3 regions of the Pelomonas lactea genome follow, and region 3 is predicted to be linked to each of the others. Evidence: predicted binding sites of a transcription regulator. Region 3 holds the regulator's gene; each other region holds the start of a gene.

Region 1 (4,547 bases), on a different contig from region 3:
CGCCCCACCCTTTACAAAGTCGCCGTCAGCAAGGATGGTGTCAATGTTGTCGCCGCCGTAGAGCTCGTCGAACTCGCCACCGTCACGACCGTCTATGTAGTCACGACCGCTGCTGCCAAAGAGCTTGTCGTTGCCCGCTCCGCCGTTCAGAAGTGCGCCTGCTCCTGCACCCGCGTAGAGCGAGTCGTTGCCGCCCTCGCCATACAGGTACGCGTACTGCAGGCCCATGGCGACCATATTGTTGGCCTGGTTGTTCCCTCGACCAGTCACCGTTGTTCGAGGCGCTCCGGTGCCGAAGAGTTGCAGCTTCTCCACGTTCTCGGACATGACGTAGCTATCGACATAGGCCTGGACCGTGTCGTAGCCCTCGGAACCGAGCTCGATGACTTGGTCGCCTGTGTTGCCCACGACGTAGTAGTCGTCTCCGGCCCCACCTTCCATGCGGTCGGCGCCGGCGCCACCATCAAGCCAGTTGTTGCCCGCGTTGCCTTTGAGCTGGTTGTCCAGCTCATTGCCGTAGAGTTTGGCATTGCCTGCGTCGGCGAGCAGCTCGCCCGCCTCGATGTTGGCTTGGAGCAGGTAGCTCCCGCTCGACAAAGCGCCCTGATGCACTTTGACCGTGTCGTAGCCCTGATTGGCAAGCTCATCGACTTGGTCGCCAACGTCATCGACAAAGTAGGTGTCGTCATCCAGTCCACCTTCCATGTGGTCGGCGCCGGCACCGCCGTCCAACGTGTCATTGCCTAGGCTGCCATACAGCACATCCGCCTTGGCTCCGCCAAAGAGGGTGTCGTTGCCGCCATAGCCGTGGATGGTGTTCGTCACGTCGACCAAGCCGCGCAGTTCTCCACCGTTGGCAGCAGCAAAGAAGCTGGCCTGGGTGTCGTCGTTTGCGAGCAATGTGCCAAGGGGCAGTTCGCCGATGCCGGGCCTGCTGACGATGATGCTGGTGTAGTCGTCAGAGCCGACGCCCACTGCGGCACCGCCAACTGCGCCCAACTCCACATTCGGCTGCGCTTCACTGGGGCGCTTGACGTAGAACGCCTTCGAGCTGGATGCCTCGTCGAAGACCAGCTTGCCGCCTTCCGCGAGCTTGATGGAAATGCCGTTGTCGCCGTCGTAGACGTTGTACTCGAGCCAGTCGTCTGGGCTCTCAATCGCCCACGCGGTCCCAGCGTCCAGCTCCTCACCCGCGTCCCCGAACTCGCCAGTCTCGGCCGCGTTCGTGAGACGGTCGCCCAGTACCAAATTGCCGTCTGAATTCATGTACTGATACGCGACAGTTGAGCTTGGCAACTGAGGAATGTCGGTGAGTTGGCAACTCTTAGTGCTGAAAAGCTGCTTGTATCCTTGTTCGCGGCCCAGATTGAATACTTGTAGACGACTTGGGTCCTGTGCGTTGTAGCGATACGTGATGGGTGAGTTAGGCGATAGCTTCACGTCCGCCCACCAGTCGGTGCCGCGCATGTAGTCCGGTGCTTTGGAATATATTTGGATATTTCGTCCGGGAAAATTGCACTTGGCAAACCCCATTTGTGCAGCAATGTATTTTTTTACGAACTTGTCCCAGTAGTTTTGAGTACCGCCGCCGCCGACGGTTGCACTTCTCTCCTCATACAGATACTTCTGCGTCCTAGTACGAATGTCAACCTCGAAAGACGTTGGTGCGAGTTTGGCATGAGTATCGTACTTGGCGGCAAGGACGCCATATGAGCCTGGAGGGAGCCCCCGCAGTTCTACGTTGTTCGCTACCAGATTTGGAGCGTTCAGCTTTATCTCGAGGGCGACCTGCACCATGTATGTGGCGCCCGCGCCTTCCGACCAGTAAATCTCATTCCAAGCATAAGTGTCAGCTGACATCGTTGGAATGGTGCCGGTTGGCGCTGGCGCATCCACACCCGAGCCGTTATTTCCATAGGCATGCCCAAGCTCATGCGCCAATGAATAAACAAAGTCTGTGAGCCCCTGTAGGTCGCGCTTTGCAGCATCAACCATCGAAGTGGAAAAACGAATCTTTGCACGACTGGTCCCATTCGCCGACAAGTAATACGCTGCGTCTGTCGCTTGTTCGAAGGCCCAGATGTCCACTTTGTCGAGTGCAGCTCGACCTAGAAGCTCCCGCATCGTTGGGGAGGCATTGACAATGGCGAGGAACTGGGTAGTCGTGGCTGATGGCGTTAAAGCGCCATTGTCGAACCAGCTTCGGAGGAATTGTTTCAGTGCGACGTTGTTTTCATTAACAACGGGATAGTCAAGACTGGGCGAAGGCATTTATTCTTTCTTTGTAAAAACAAGGCTGATGCGCGCGATGCATCCGTTAATTTCGGACAGTGAAATATTCCAGAAGTACGACTTGTTTTCGCCAGCGTACTCGGGTTCGCTTCCCATCGGCTCCCAGCCATCCGTCCCTTCCCTATAAATACGGGCCATTTTGAGGCTTGATTTAAGAGGCGCCGGGCTCGCGCATTTTGTTTTCTCGGGCATGAGTGTGATGACGTTGCGAGTCATCGCTTGCGTAGCTTCTGCCGACGTGTCAGCGTAGCCGGGCCAATCCATTGCCGCTAGGGTTGCGTTGCCAGAGACCTCTCGGTTGCCGCTGGCAATGCTCACATGCGCATCCTTAAAGGAAATACCGAGAGCCGATTGGACGACATCCATCTTTGGAAATAGTTCGCCATGGAGTAACGGTTGAAGGAGGGTAAGAAGTCTTTCACCTCGTTCAAGAGGGCTGCCTGTAGGAGTGGCCGGGGTCGCTGCGATTGACGTAACTAGAGCAAGTGCTAAAGCCGTGGCTGCGCTGAGCTTTAGAAGTTTTGATTGCATTGGTGGATTTGAGTGAACAGACGGGCATGTATAGCTATTCAGCCTAGGTTTGCGCCTTTGATTGAGGCGACTTTCTTGTGCATTAACCATCTGCCTTAAGTTGGCCGCTGTCCTAAGCCAGTTGTTGAGCCGGTCCACACTCAGATTGATATTGCGCGGAAGGCTGTTCTTCCATACAGTTGTGCCGAACGAACATTCGGCAGACATGGCGCAGCAGCAAGACACCAAGCACCTCGCGACCCTTCGAACCTACTGGAGGGAGAACAAGGCGTTCCCCTCCCTGGCGAAGGTCGCTGACCTGCTGGGCATGTCATCGACTGGGTCGGCATTCGAGCTGGTAGGCCGCATGGAGGCTGCGGGCTACTTGTCGAGGACAAGCGGTCGGCTCGCTCCCGGGCCGTCGTTCTTCGCCTACCCCGTGCTCGGCACCGTTCGCGCTGGTCTGCCTCAACCCGCCAGCCAAGATGGCGCTTTCGACCACATCTCGGTTGAGGACCTGCTCATCCGGGAGCCCAACAAAACGGCGATGTGCCACGTTCGCGGCGATTCGATGCGCGACGCGGGCCTGCTCGACGGCGACGTGGTTGTCGTGGAGACGCACTCGCTGGCCGAGCCGGGCGACATCGTGGTTGCGGCTGTTGATGGCGAACTGACCGTCAAGACGCTGCGCCGCGATGCGTCCGGGTTCTACCTCGAGCCCGCAAACCCTGCCTTCGAGGTCATCCGTCCTCGCACGGACCTGGAGATTCTGGGTCTAGTGGTGGGCTCCTTCCGCACCTTCAAGCACCGGAGGTGACAACGCTGAAGCCCCTCCCTAGCGGCTAGTGCCGCATCCCCCCCGCTAGCGCTCCGGCGCGGCCTATGCCGTGCATGGCGGAGCTTTGTCTTTCCGTGTTGCTGCCCAACTGGGCGCAAGGAGTCGCCATGTCTGCTTGGCCATACCGCACCGTATCTGCCCCACCCGTTGTCCTGGCCCATTGGGGCGCGTTTGAGGTCCTCATTCCGCGGCTATCTCGGCCAACGTTTCATGTGTCCGGCGCTGTGGCCGGGATTGGCCATGTGAGCTCCCCCGTCGATGAGTCGAGCCTGCTGCAGGGCGTCCCGCTCATCACCGGCCATGAGCGCACCTACCGTCTCAGCGGGCCGCCTGGCATGGTCGAAGACGCAGTTCGTGCCTGGCAGCAATGGCTGCGACTGTGGAGCGCTGCGGTGCTGCGGGACGTCACACAGCAGGCGCATTGCAGCAGGGGCGCTAGCGAGGTACGCCATGACGGCGCCAGCTGACCGTTGGGTGTTTGAAGATGCAGCGATGCTGGAAGAACGCATCCTGCGGGAGTACGCCAGCACGCTGCTGAATGCGCTGCCGCACGTCGACTGGGAACTGCCTCGCGACGCGCCGCTGATTCGGGGGTATCGCTGGCTCACGGTGCAGATGGTCACAACGGCCCGCAGGTTCCAGCATGCAGCGCGACATCGGTCGGCGACGCCGGCCCAGTTGAAGAGCCTGCGGGACGATGCAGAGGCCGCGCGTGCTGGCTGGGAGGCAGTTCATCTGCAGCTCGTGGCGCAACGCCTAGGACGGCTGTATGCCGACTGCGTTGAGCGCAGCGCCCTCGAGCTTGTGCTGCTGGCCGAACAGACCATCGAGGAGCTGGTCATCGACGTCGAGGCTGACAAGCCATGACCCCTCAAATCTCTGCAACTCGCCGCCTCCGGCCGGAATT
Region 2 (4,547 bases), on a different contig from region 3:
GGGGCCCGTCTGGTGCGTCTTGAGCTGCATGCCCAGGATGGCTTCCGACTTTTCCTTCACGTCGTCGATGGTCTTGGCGACCTTCACGCCACCGCCCTTGCCGCGGCCGCCGGCGTGGATCTGGGCCTTCACGACCCAGACCGGGCCGCCCAGCTTCTGGGCGGCTTCAACGGCTTCCTGCACGGTGAAGGCGGGGATGCCGCGGGGCACCGGCACGCCGAACTGGCGCAGGATTTCTTTGCCCTGGTATTCGTGGATTTTCATGGCTGGGTCTCTCGGGTCGGGGAAGTCAGGAAACGTTGGTCGCGGTCTCCGGCGCCTGGTGCCAGCGCGGGTAGAACTTGGCGACGGTCTCGCCGTCGCGCCGGAGGGCGTGGCAGCGGTCGAGCTGGAAAGGCGGATTGCCGTCCGCGTCACCCTCGCGGGTGTCGATGACGGAGCCGGCCATGGCCTGGATGACGGCCGTGGGCAGCACTTGGCAGAGTTCGGTCAGGTGGGTGCAGCCGCGCGTGCCGCCCAATCGTTCCTGGACGGCCTGACGGAAGCCTTTCATGAGGTTCAGACCGATCATGCGGGCGTAGGCGTCGCCATGCTCGCCGCAGGCGCCGACGTACGGCATCCAGCGGGTGTCGGACGCGGCGGCCGTGATGGTCAGCGTCGCGTCGACGGTCAGATGCAGATGCATCTCATGAATGGGGGTGCCCGCCCGGCGCGTCTCGCCGGCCAGCGGCACATCATGCGATTTGGTGTCGATGAGGCTGGCTTCGACGTCGAACAGGCCGTCTTCACGCGCGAACACCTGCACATCAAGGGCGCGGCGGTGCAGCGGGCGGCGCGTGACGGTGGGTTGGACGGGGGGCATGAAACGGAACGGGCAAAACAACCCCGGCCGGTGCCGGGGACAGCGGGTGGAGCGACTCGCAGGGCCGCTTTGCCAAGGAGCTGAGGGCGTGTAACCGGATGAACCGCCCTGCGGGCGGCAGCCGGCAATGTAGCACGGAGGGGAAAAATGCCTCTGCGTGCGCCGTCAAGCAGCCCTTAGGCGCGCAGCAAGCGGCGCACCAGATCAGGGGCAAACCCGCGTGTCAGCAGGAAACGCGTCTGACGCGCCTGCTCCGTTGCTTCGCGCGACGGCTCGGCGCCGAAACGCTTGTGCCAGACCTCGCGGGCGCGTTCCAGTTCGGTTTCACGCAGCGTGGCCTGCTGGTCGGCGTCCAGCTTGAGCCCGTGCCGGGCCAGTTCCTGCTGGATGCGTTGCGCGCCGAAGCGGCCGGCGCGCACGTGCAGCCGGGATTCAATGAAGCGGGTTTCGTCGAGGTAGCCCTCGGCGGCAAGGCTGTCCAGCAGCGCGTCGACGGCCGTCGAGCGGGCCTGGAGGTCGTCGTCAGCGTCGGTGTCGCCGGGCGATGCCACGCCGGCTTCACCCGCCTCGGCATCGCTCGTGGGCGTGTCGGCCTGCCGGGAGCGCTGCTGTTGGTCGATGCGCAACAGCTTGCGCCGCAACTCGGCGCGGCTGTGCTCGCGCTGGGCCAGCAGGCCGATGGCGCGCGCCTTCAACGACAGCGGCCCGTGGCTGGCCATGCTTTGGCGACTCGCGGCGCGGCTTATGCCTCGTCGGCCGCGTCGGCGCCCAGCGGCGCCACGCCGACGGCCGCGCGGATCTTGTTCTCGATTTCGCGGGCGATGTCCGGGTTCTCGCGCAGGAATTCGCGGGAGTTGTCCTTGCCCTGGCCGATCTTCTCGCCGTTGTAGGCATACCAGGCGCCGGACTTGTCGACGATCTTGTGCACCACGCCCATGTCGACGATCTCGCCTTCGCGGCTGATGCCTTCGCCGTAGAGGATGTCGAACTCGGCCGTCTTGAACGGCGGGCTGACCTTGTTCTTGACGACCTTGACCTTGGTCTCGGAGCCGATGACTTCTTCGCCCTTCTTGATGGAGCCGATGCGGCGGATGTCCAGGCGCACGGAGGCGTAGAACTTCAGCGCATTGCCGCCGGTGGTGGTTTCGGGCGAGCCGAACATGACGCCGATCTTCATGCGGATCTGGTTGATGAAGATGACCGTGCAGTTCGTCTTCTTGATCGTGGCGGTCAGCTTGCGCAGCGCCTGGCTCATCAGGCGGGCCTGCAGGCCGGGGAGCTGGTCACCCATCTCGCCTTCGATTTCGGCCTTGGGGGTCAGCGCGGCGACCGAGTCGATGACGATGAGGTCCACGGAGCCGGAGCGCACCAGCGCGTCGACGATTTCCAGCGCTTGTTCGCCAGTGTCGGGCTGGCTGATCAGCAGGTCGGTCAGGTTGACGCCCAGCTTTTGCGCGTACTGGATGTCCAGCGCGTGCTCGGCGTCGATGAAGGCGCAGGTGCCCTGGATCTTCTGCATCTCGGCGATGACCTGCAGCGTCAGCGTCGTCTTGCCGGAGGACTCGGGGCCGTAGATCTCGATGACGCGGCCGCGCGGCAGGCCGCCGACGCCCAGCGCGATGTCCAGGCCCAGGGAGCCGGTGGAGACGACCTGGATGTCCTCCAGCACCTCGCCTTCACCGAGACGCATGATGGAACCCTTGCCGAACTGCTTCTCGATCTGCGAGAGGGCGGCCTGCAGGGCCTTGGCTTTTTCGGTGTTGAGGGCTTTGACGGGGGCGTCCATTCGAATCTCCAGGTGAATGCGTGGATTATGGGTCAATCTGTACGTTTGTACAGTGGTTTTGTCCGGCGTCTTGAGGACAGACGGCCCCCGCGAGGGGACTTGAAAGCGCCGGTATCGGGTCTGTGGATCGGATGCTACGGGCGTGGTGGCTCATGGCGTGAGCCAGTTTGCGGAGTTGCGCCAGCGCAGAGGGCAGCCGGCGTCGGCCCGTAACATCGGGCGCAGGAGACAGACAACCATGCGCATCCTCATTGCGGAAGACGACCAAGTGCTGGCGGACGGCCTGCTGCGCGCGCTGCGCGCGTCGGGTTATGCGGTGGACCGCGTCAGCAGCGGCACCGAGGCCGACACGGCGCTGGCCACGCATGAGTTCGACCTCGTCATCCTGGACCTGGGCCTGCCGCGGCTGCACGGGCTGGAGGTGCTGCGCAAGCTGCGCGCGCGCGGCTCGACGATGCCGGTGCTGATCCTGACGGCGGCCGACAGCGTGGAACAACGCGTCAAGGGCCTGGACCTGGGCGCGGACGACTACATGGCCAAGCCGTTCTCGCTGCAGGAACTGGAGGCGCGCGTGCGCGCGCTGACGCGCCGCGGCCTGGGCACGGCCAGCAGCGTCATCAAGCACGGGCCGCTGACGTTCGACGCGACCGGCCGCGTGGCCTACATCAACGACCAGATGCTGGAGCTGTCGGCGCGCGAGCTGTCGCTGCTGGAGGTGCTGCTGCAGCGCGCCGGGCGGCTGGTCAGCAAGGACCAGCTCGTCGAGCGGCTGTGCGAGTGGGGCGAGGAGGTCTCGAACAATGCGATCGAGGTCTATATCCATCGGCTGCGCAAGAAGATCGAGCAGGGGCCGATCCGCATCGCGACGGTGCGCGGCCTCGGCTACTGCCTCGAAAAGATCAATTCCTGAATGCCTGCCAAGGACGGCGCCAGCCCGCAGCAGGGCTCGCTGTTCGGCGAGATCCTGGACTGGATGCTCGCGCCGCTGCTGCTGATCTGGCCGATCAGCGTGGCGCTGACGTGGCTGGTGGCGCAGGGCATCGCGAGCCGGCCCTACGACCGCGAGCTGGGCGAGATGGCGCGCAGCCTGGGCCAGCAGGTGGCCGCCGCCGACGCGCCGCAGAAAGGGCGCGACCGCTACGCGCTGGCGCCCGAGGCGGCGGCGCTGCTGCGCGTGGACGCGTCGGACACCGTGTTCTATCAAGTGCTGGGTCTGCGCGGCGAGCTGCTCAGTGGCGATGCGACGCTGCCGGTCCCCACCGACGACGCACCCGGCGTGCCTTGGGAGCTGCATTTCCGCGACGACGAGGTGGGCGCGGACGCGGTGCGCGTGGCCTACCTGTGGGTGGCGCCCGAGGGGCAGGCAGGCCCGGGCAAGACCATGCTGGTGCAGGTGGCCGAGACGCTGGGCAAGCGCGCGCGGCTGACGAACGAGATCATCAAGGGCGTCATCCTGCCGCAGTTCGTCATCCTGCCGCTGGCGGTGTTGCTGGTGTGGCTGGCGCTGGCGCGCGGCATCTCGCCGCTCAACGAGCTGCAGCGGCGCATCCGCTCGCGCGAGAGCTCGGACCTGTCGCCCATCGACGAGCAGCGCGTGCCCGACGAGGTGGCGCCGCTGGTGCAGGCCATCAACGACCTGCTGGCGCGGCTGGACTCGTCCATGAGCCGGCAGAAGCATTTCCTGGCCGACGCGGCCCACCAGCTCAAGACGCCGCTGGCGGGCCTGCGCACGCAGGCCGAGCTGATCCAGCGCGAGATCGACGCGGGCCGCTCCAACCCCGATGAGCTGAAGCGCTCGCTGGCGCAGATCGCGCGGGCCAGCGAGCGCGCCGCGCACATGGTCAACCAGCTGCTGTCCATGGCGCGGGCCGAGGATGCCGAGCAGGCCATGAAGCGCGA
Region 3 (4,547 bases):
CACCGACGTGTCCGGCCTCAACCTGCCCGCCAGCGGCCTGCTGCCGGCCGGCGTCATCGCCGCCGCCAAGGGCGCCAAGGTCATCGACCTGGACGCCAACACGCTGGCCGCGCTGGGCAACAAGTCGCCCGAGAAGTGGGAAGGCCTGGCCATCGGCCCGCAGCTGGCCAACGGCAAGTACGTCATCCTGGCCGGCACCGACAACGACTACAGCGTCACGCAGAACGGCAGCGGCACGCAGTTCGACGTCTACCTGGACGTGACGAAGTCGGACCCGTTCGCGTCGTCCATCCAGTGTCCCGTGGGGACGACGACCGGCTGCTTCTCCACGGCCACGTCGCTGGGCGCCACGCTGACCAGCGCTTACCAGCTGCTGCCCGGCGTACTGCACAGCTACACTGCCGACATCGCCGGCTACACCGCGCCGGTGCCCGAGCCCGAGACCTACGCGATGCTGCTGGCCGGCCTGGGCGTGCTGGCCTGGGCCCGGCGTCAGCGCCGCGCCTGATCAGCGTGCCAGCAAGGCCAGCATCAGCTCGATGCGCGCCTTGACCGGGCTCAGCGCGCCGGCCGACGGCAGCAGGCCGGGCAGGTCCATCACCGGCCCGGCATCGCAGCGCGTGCTGCGCAGCACGCGCACGCCGGCGGCCTGCGCGTCGCGCAGCGCCATCTCCAGCGGCCGCGCCAGCGTGCCGTTGCCGGTGCCGGCGGCCACGATGCCGTCCACGCCCGCCGCCAGCAGCGCCCGCACGACGCAGCCGTCCGCGCCGGCGTGGTTCAGCACGATGTCCACGCGCGGCCAGTCCGCCGCCGGCGCAGCGATGCGTGCCAGGCCCAACGCCTCGCCCGTGGGCCAGCAGCCCAGCACGCGCACGGCGCCCTCCTCCACCCGCGCCACCAGCGCGCCGTCCGTCGACTCGAACGCATCGACGCGGTAGCTGTGCGTCTTGCGCACCTGCAGCGCGTCGTGCACCCGCCCCGCGAACGCCACGACGACGCCCGCTGCGCCCGGCGTGGCCGCCACCTGCACGGCATCCGCCAGGTTCTGCGGCCCATCGGGTACCAGCGCCGTCGCCGGCCGCATCGCCGCCGTCAGCACCACGGGTTTGGCCGGCGCCACCACGCGGTGCAGCAGGTAAGCGGTTTCCTCCAGCGTGTCCGTGCCGTGGGTGATGACGATGCCGCCGACCTCGGGCCGCTCCAGCTGCGCCTGCACCGCGGCGGCCAGCGCCTGCCACGTCGCCACATCCATGTCCTTGCTGTCCAGCTGCGCCACCTGGTGCGCCTCCAAGCGCCGCCCGGCCAGCGTCGGCACGGCGGCCAGCAAGTCCTCCACACGCAGCTGCGCTGCCGTGTAGCCCACGCCATCCGCGGCGCTCTGCGCGGTGCCGGCAATCGTGCCGCCCGTGCCGAGAATGACGATCAAGGGCTCAAGGGTTTGCAATTTTCGATTCCTGGATAAAAATACAGATACTGGATACACAACCAGCCCAACAAAAAGGCCGCCCGTGCAAGACCAACCCAAGCTTACCGCCCGCCAGCAGCAGATCTTCGACCTGGTCCGCCACGCGATCGAGAGCACCGGCTCCCCGCCCACGCGCGCCGAGATCGCCGCCGAGCTGGGCTTCAAGTCCGCCAACGCCGCCGAGGAGCATCTGCAGGCGCTCGCCCGCAAAGGCATGCTGGAGCTGGTCGGCGGCACGTCCCGCGGCATCCGGCTCAAGTCCGACACGCTCAGCGCCGTCAACCGCGCCCGCCAGTTCAGCCTGCCCATCCCCAGTCTGGCGCAGCTCACGCTGCCGCTGATCGGCCGCGTCGCTGCCGGCGCGCCCATCCTGGCGCAGGAGCATGTCGAGCAGACCTACACCGTCGAGCCTGGCCTGTTCGCCAAGAAGCCCGACTACCTGCTCAAGGTCAAGGGCATGAGCATGAAGGACATCGGCATCCTCGACGGCGACCTGCTCGCGGTGCAGTCCGCCAAGGAGGCCCGCAACGGCCAGATCGTCGTCGCCCGCGTCGGCGAGGAAGTGACCGTGAAGCGCTTCAAGCGCGGGCCCGGTGGCATCGAACTCCTGCCCGAGAACGCCGATTTCCAGCCCATCGTCGTCAGCGAGGACGAGCATTTCAGCATCGAGGGCCTGGCCGTCGGGCTGATTCGTGGACAAGGGTTCAATTGACGCCGGCTCGATGGAAATGAAAAAGGCCCGTGTCACCGACACAGGCCTTTTGTTTTGGATGGTGGAGCCGGGGGGAATTGAACCCCCGTCCGCAAGCCATCACCGGGCAGATCTACATGCTTAGCCGGCTGATTTGAATCTCACGGTCAACTCGCGCAGTGGCACGCTAGCTTTCCCGCCAGTCACTTGATCTCACGCCCCACCGAGTGACCCGGTCAGACGCCAGCCGATGTGAGTGACTTCTCAGCCTTGCCCCTCGCGGAACTCAGCCCGGCCCATCGGCCTGCCGTTGAGAAGCTCATCCGCAATTAAGCGGCGAGTGCGAACGTAGAGTCGTTTGCAGTTACTTTGTTTCCAGTGGTTTTACGAGCGGACTGGTGCTCGGCATGCCCTACTCCGGATCCGCACCCACGTCGAAACCAGGTCGGCCCCAGGACCGCGTAGTTTAGGCCAGACCGAGCCGCTTCAAGAGGTCACCTGGCACATTCAGTTCCAGATCCGCGTGCCAGTCAGCGTAGCGGGCCTGCGGACCGAGGTAGCCCCAGGCCGCCACCGCGGTGGCCATGCCGGCCGCGCGGCCGGCCATCACGTCACGCTCGTCGTCGCCGACGTACAGGCAGGCCTGCGGCGCCACGTCCAGGCGGCGCGCAGCCTCCAGCAACGGCGCCGGGTGCGGCTTGGCATGGCCGGTGGTGTCGCCTCCAACGACGACCGCCGCGCCCAGCCGCAGCGCGGCCGTCAGCGGCAGCGCGAAGCGCTCGGCCTTGTTCGTCACGATGCCCCACGCCAGGCCCGCCTCCGCAAGTGCGGCCAGCTCCGCCACGATGCCGGGAAACGGCTGCGTGCTGTCGTACATCAGGCCCTCGTAGCGATCGAGGAACTCGCGCTTGAGGGCGTCATAGCCCGGCTGCCCGGGCGCCACGGCGAAGGCCTGGCCCAGCATGCCGCGCGCGCCCGAGCCGCCATGAGGCCGGTACTGCGCCAGCGGCAACGGCGCCAACCCGCGCTCGACGCGCATGGTGTTGGCCGCGCGGGCGAGGTCGGCCGCGCTGTCGATCAGCGTGCCGTCGAGGTCGAAAAGCACCGCACGCAGATGCGCCCAGCGCGGTGCCAGCCGCTTCACAGCGGGCGCCGGCAGGCGATCAGGTAGTTGACGTCGGTGTCGCTGCCCAGGCTGTAGCGCTGCGTCAGCGGGTTGTACGTCAGGCCCCGGCTGGACTGCAGTTCCAGGCCAGCGTCGCGGCAGAACTGCGCGAGTTCCGACGGCTTCAGGAAGCGTGCGTACTCGTGCGTGCCCCGGGGCAGCATGTTCAACACGTATTCCGCGCCGACGATGGCCAGCAGGAAGGACTTGGCGTTGCGGTTCAGCGTCGACAGGAACACCCAGCCACCCGGCTTGACCAGCGTCGCCAAGGCACGCACAACGGAGGCCGGATCCGGGACATGCTCCAGCATTTCCATGCAGGTCACGGCGTCGAAGCTCGCGGGCTGCTCGGCGGCCAGCGCCTCGACGGCAATCTCGCGGTACTCCACGCCCTCGGTGCCGGCCTCCATCGCGTGCAGTTCGGCCACGCGCAGCGGCTTGGTCGACAGGTCGATGCCCAGCACCTGGGCGCCTGCGCGAGCCATGGAGTCACTGAGTATGCCGCCGCCGCAGCCCACGTCGACGACACGCTTGCCGGCCAGCGGGCACAGCTGCTGGATCCAGCCCAGGCGCAACGGGTTGATCTGGTGCAGCGGCTTGAAGTCGCTCTCAGGGTCCCACCAGCGGTGGGCCAGTTCGCCAAACTTGGCGAGCTCTTGAGGATCGGCGTTGATCGTCATGACGGATCAGATGCAGAAAAGGAAAAAGCCCCGACGGACGGGCCGTGCGGGGCTTCGCGCAAAGCGCCCGAAGGCGCAGAGCTTACTTGTTGCGCGTACCGACGACTTCGATCTCGGTGCGGCGGTTCTTGGCGCGGCCTTCGGCGGTCTTGTTGTCGGCCACAGGCTGCTTCTCGCCCTTGCCTTCGGTGTAGACGCGGTTCGGCTCGACGCCCTTGCTCACCAGATAGGCCTTGACGGCTTCCGAGCGGCGGATCGACAGCTTCTGGTTGTACTCGTCGCTGCCCACGGAGTCGGTGTGGCCCACGGCGATGATGACTTCCAGGTTGATGCCCTTGGTCTTGCTGACCAGGTCATCCAGCTTGGCGGTGGCTTCGGGCTTCAGCGTCGACTTGTCGAAGTCGAAGAAGGCGTCAGCAGCGAAAGTGACCTTCTCGCTGACCGGAGCGGGCGGCGGCGTCACGGGCTTCGGAGCCACGGGAGCGGGAGCCGGGGGCGGCGGAGCGACCGGCTTGGGCGGTTCGACCTTGGGTGCCGGCTTGATTT

Evidence for each region. Region 3 encodes LexA, which represses DNA repair genes until DNA is damaged. Its sites were predicted from a motif close to ACTGTATNNNNATACAGT; they were not measured.
Region 1: ACG04Q_RS19280 (LexA family protein) is a predicted target of LexA. The motif match lies at 2,986-3,003, and genes of this name have one in related genera.
Region 2: recA (recombinase RecA) is a predicted target of LexA. The motif match lies at 2,685-2,702, and genes of this name have one in related genera.

What each region holds. Positions count from the first base shown of each region.
Region 1 is NZ_JBIGHX010000007.1:240,080-244,626, forward strand. Features, by position in the region: gene ACG04Q_RS19270 (hypothetical protein) at 1-2,271, opposite strand, end outside; gene ACG04Q_RS19275 (hypothetical protein) at 2,272-2,658, opposite strand; gene ACG04Q_RS19280 (LexA family protein) at 3,029-3,619, shown strand; gene ACG04Q_RS19285 (hypothetical protein) at 4,133-4,507, shown strand.
Region 2 is NZ_JBIGHX010000001.1:853,219-857,765, reverse strand. Features, by position in the region: gene sucC (ADP-forming succinate--CoA ligase subunit beta) at 1-264, opposite strand, end outside; gene ACG04Q_RS03835 (DUF2889 domain-containing protein) at 290-862, opposite strand; gene ACG04Q_RS03830 (regulatory protein RecX) at 1,039-1,581, opposite strand; gene recA (recombinase RecA) at 1,605-2,648, opposite strand; gene ACG04Q_RS03820 (response regulator) at 2,887-3,558, shown strand; gene ACG04Q_RS03815 (sensor histidine kinase) at 3,559-4,547, shown strand, end outside.
Region 3 is NZ_JBIGHX010000002.1:330,077-334,623, reverse strand. Features, by position in the region: gene ACG04Q_RS05855 (esterase-like activity of phytase family protein) at 1-508, shown strand, start outside; gene ACG04Q_RS05850 (asparaginase) at 509-1,426, opposite strand; gene lexA (transcriptional repressor LexA) at 1,509-2,177, shown strand; RNA gene ssrA (transfer-messenger RNA) at 2,237-2,609, opposite strand; gene ACG04Q_RS05835 (HAD-IA family hydrolase) at 2,623-3,291, opposite strand; gene ubiG (bifunctional 2-polyprenyl-6-hydroxyphenol methylase/3-demethylubiquinol 3-O-methyltransferase UbiG) at 3,297-4,001, opposite strand; gene ompA (outer membrane protein OmpA) at 4,084-4,547, opposite strand, start outside.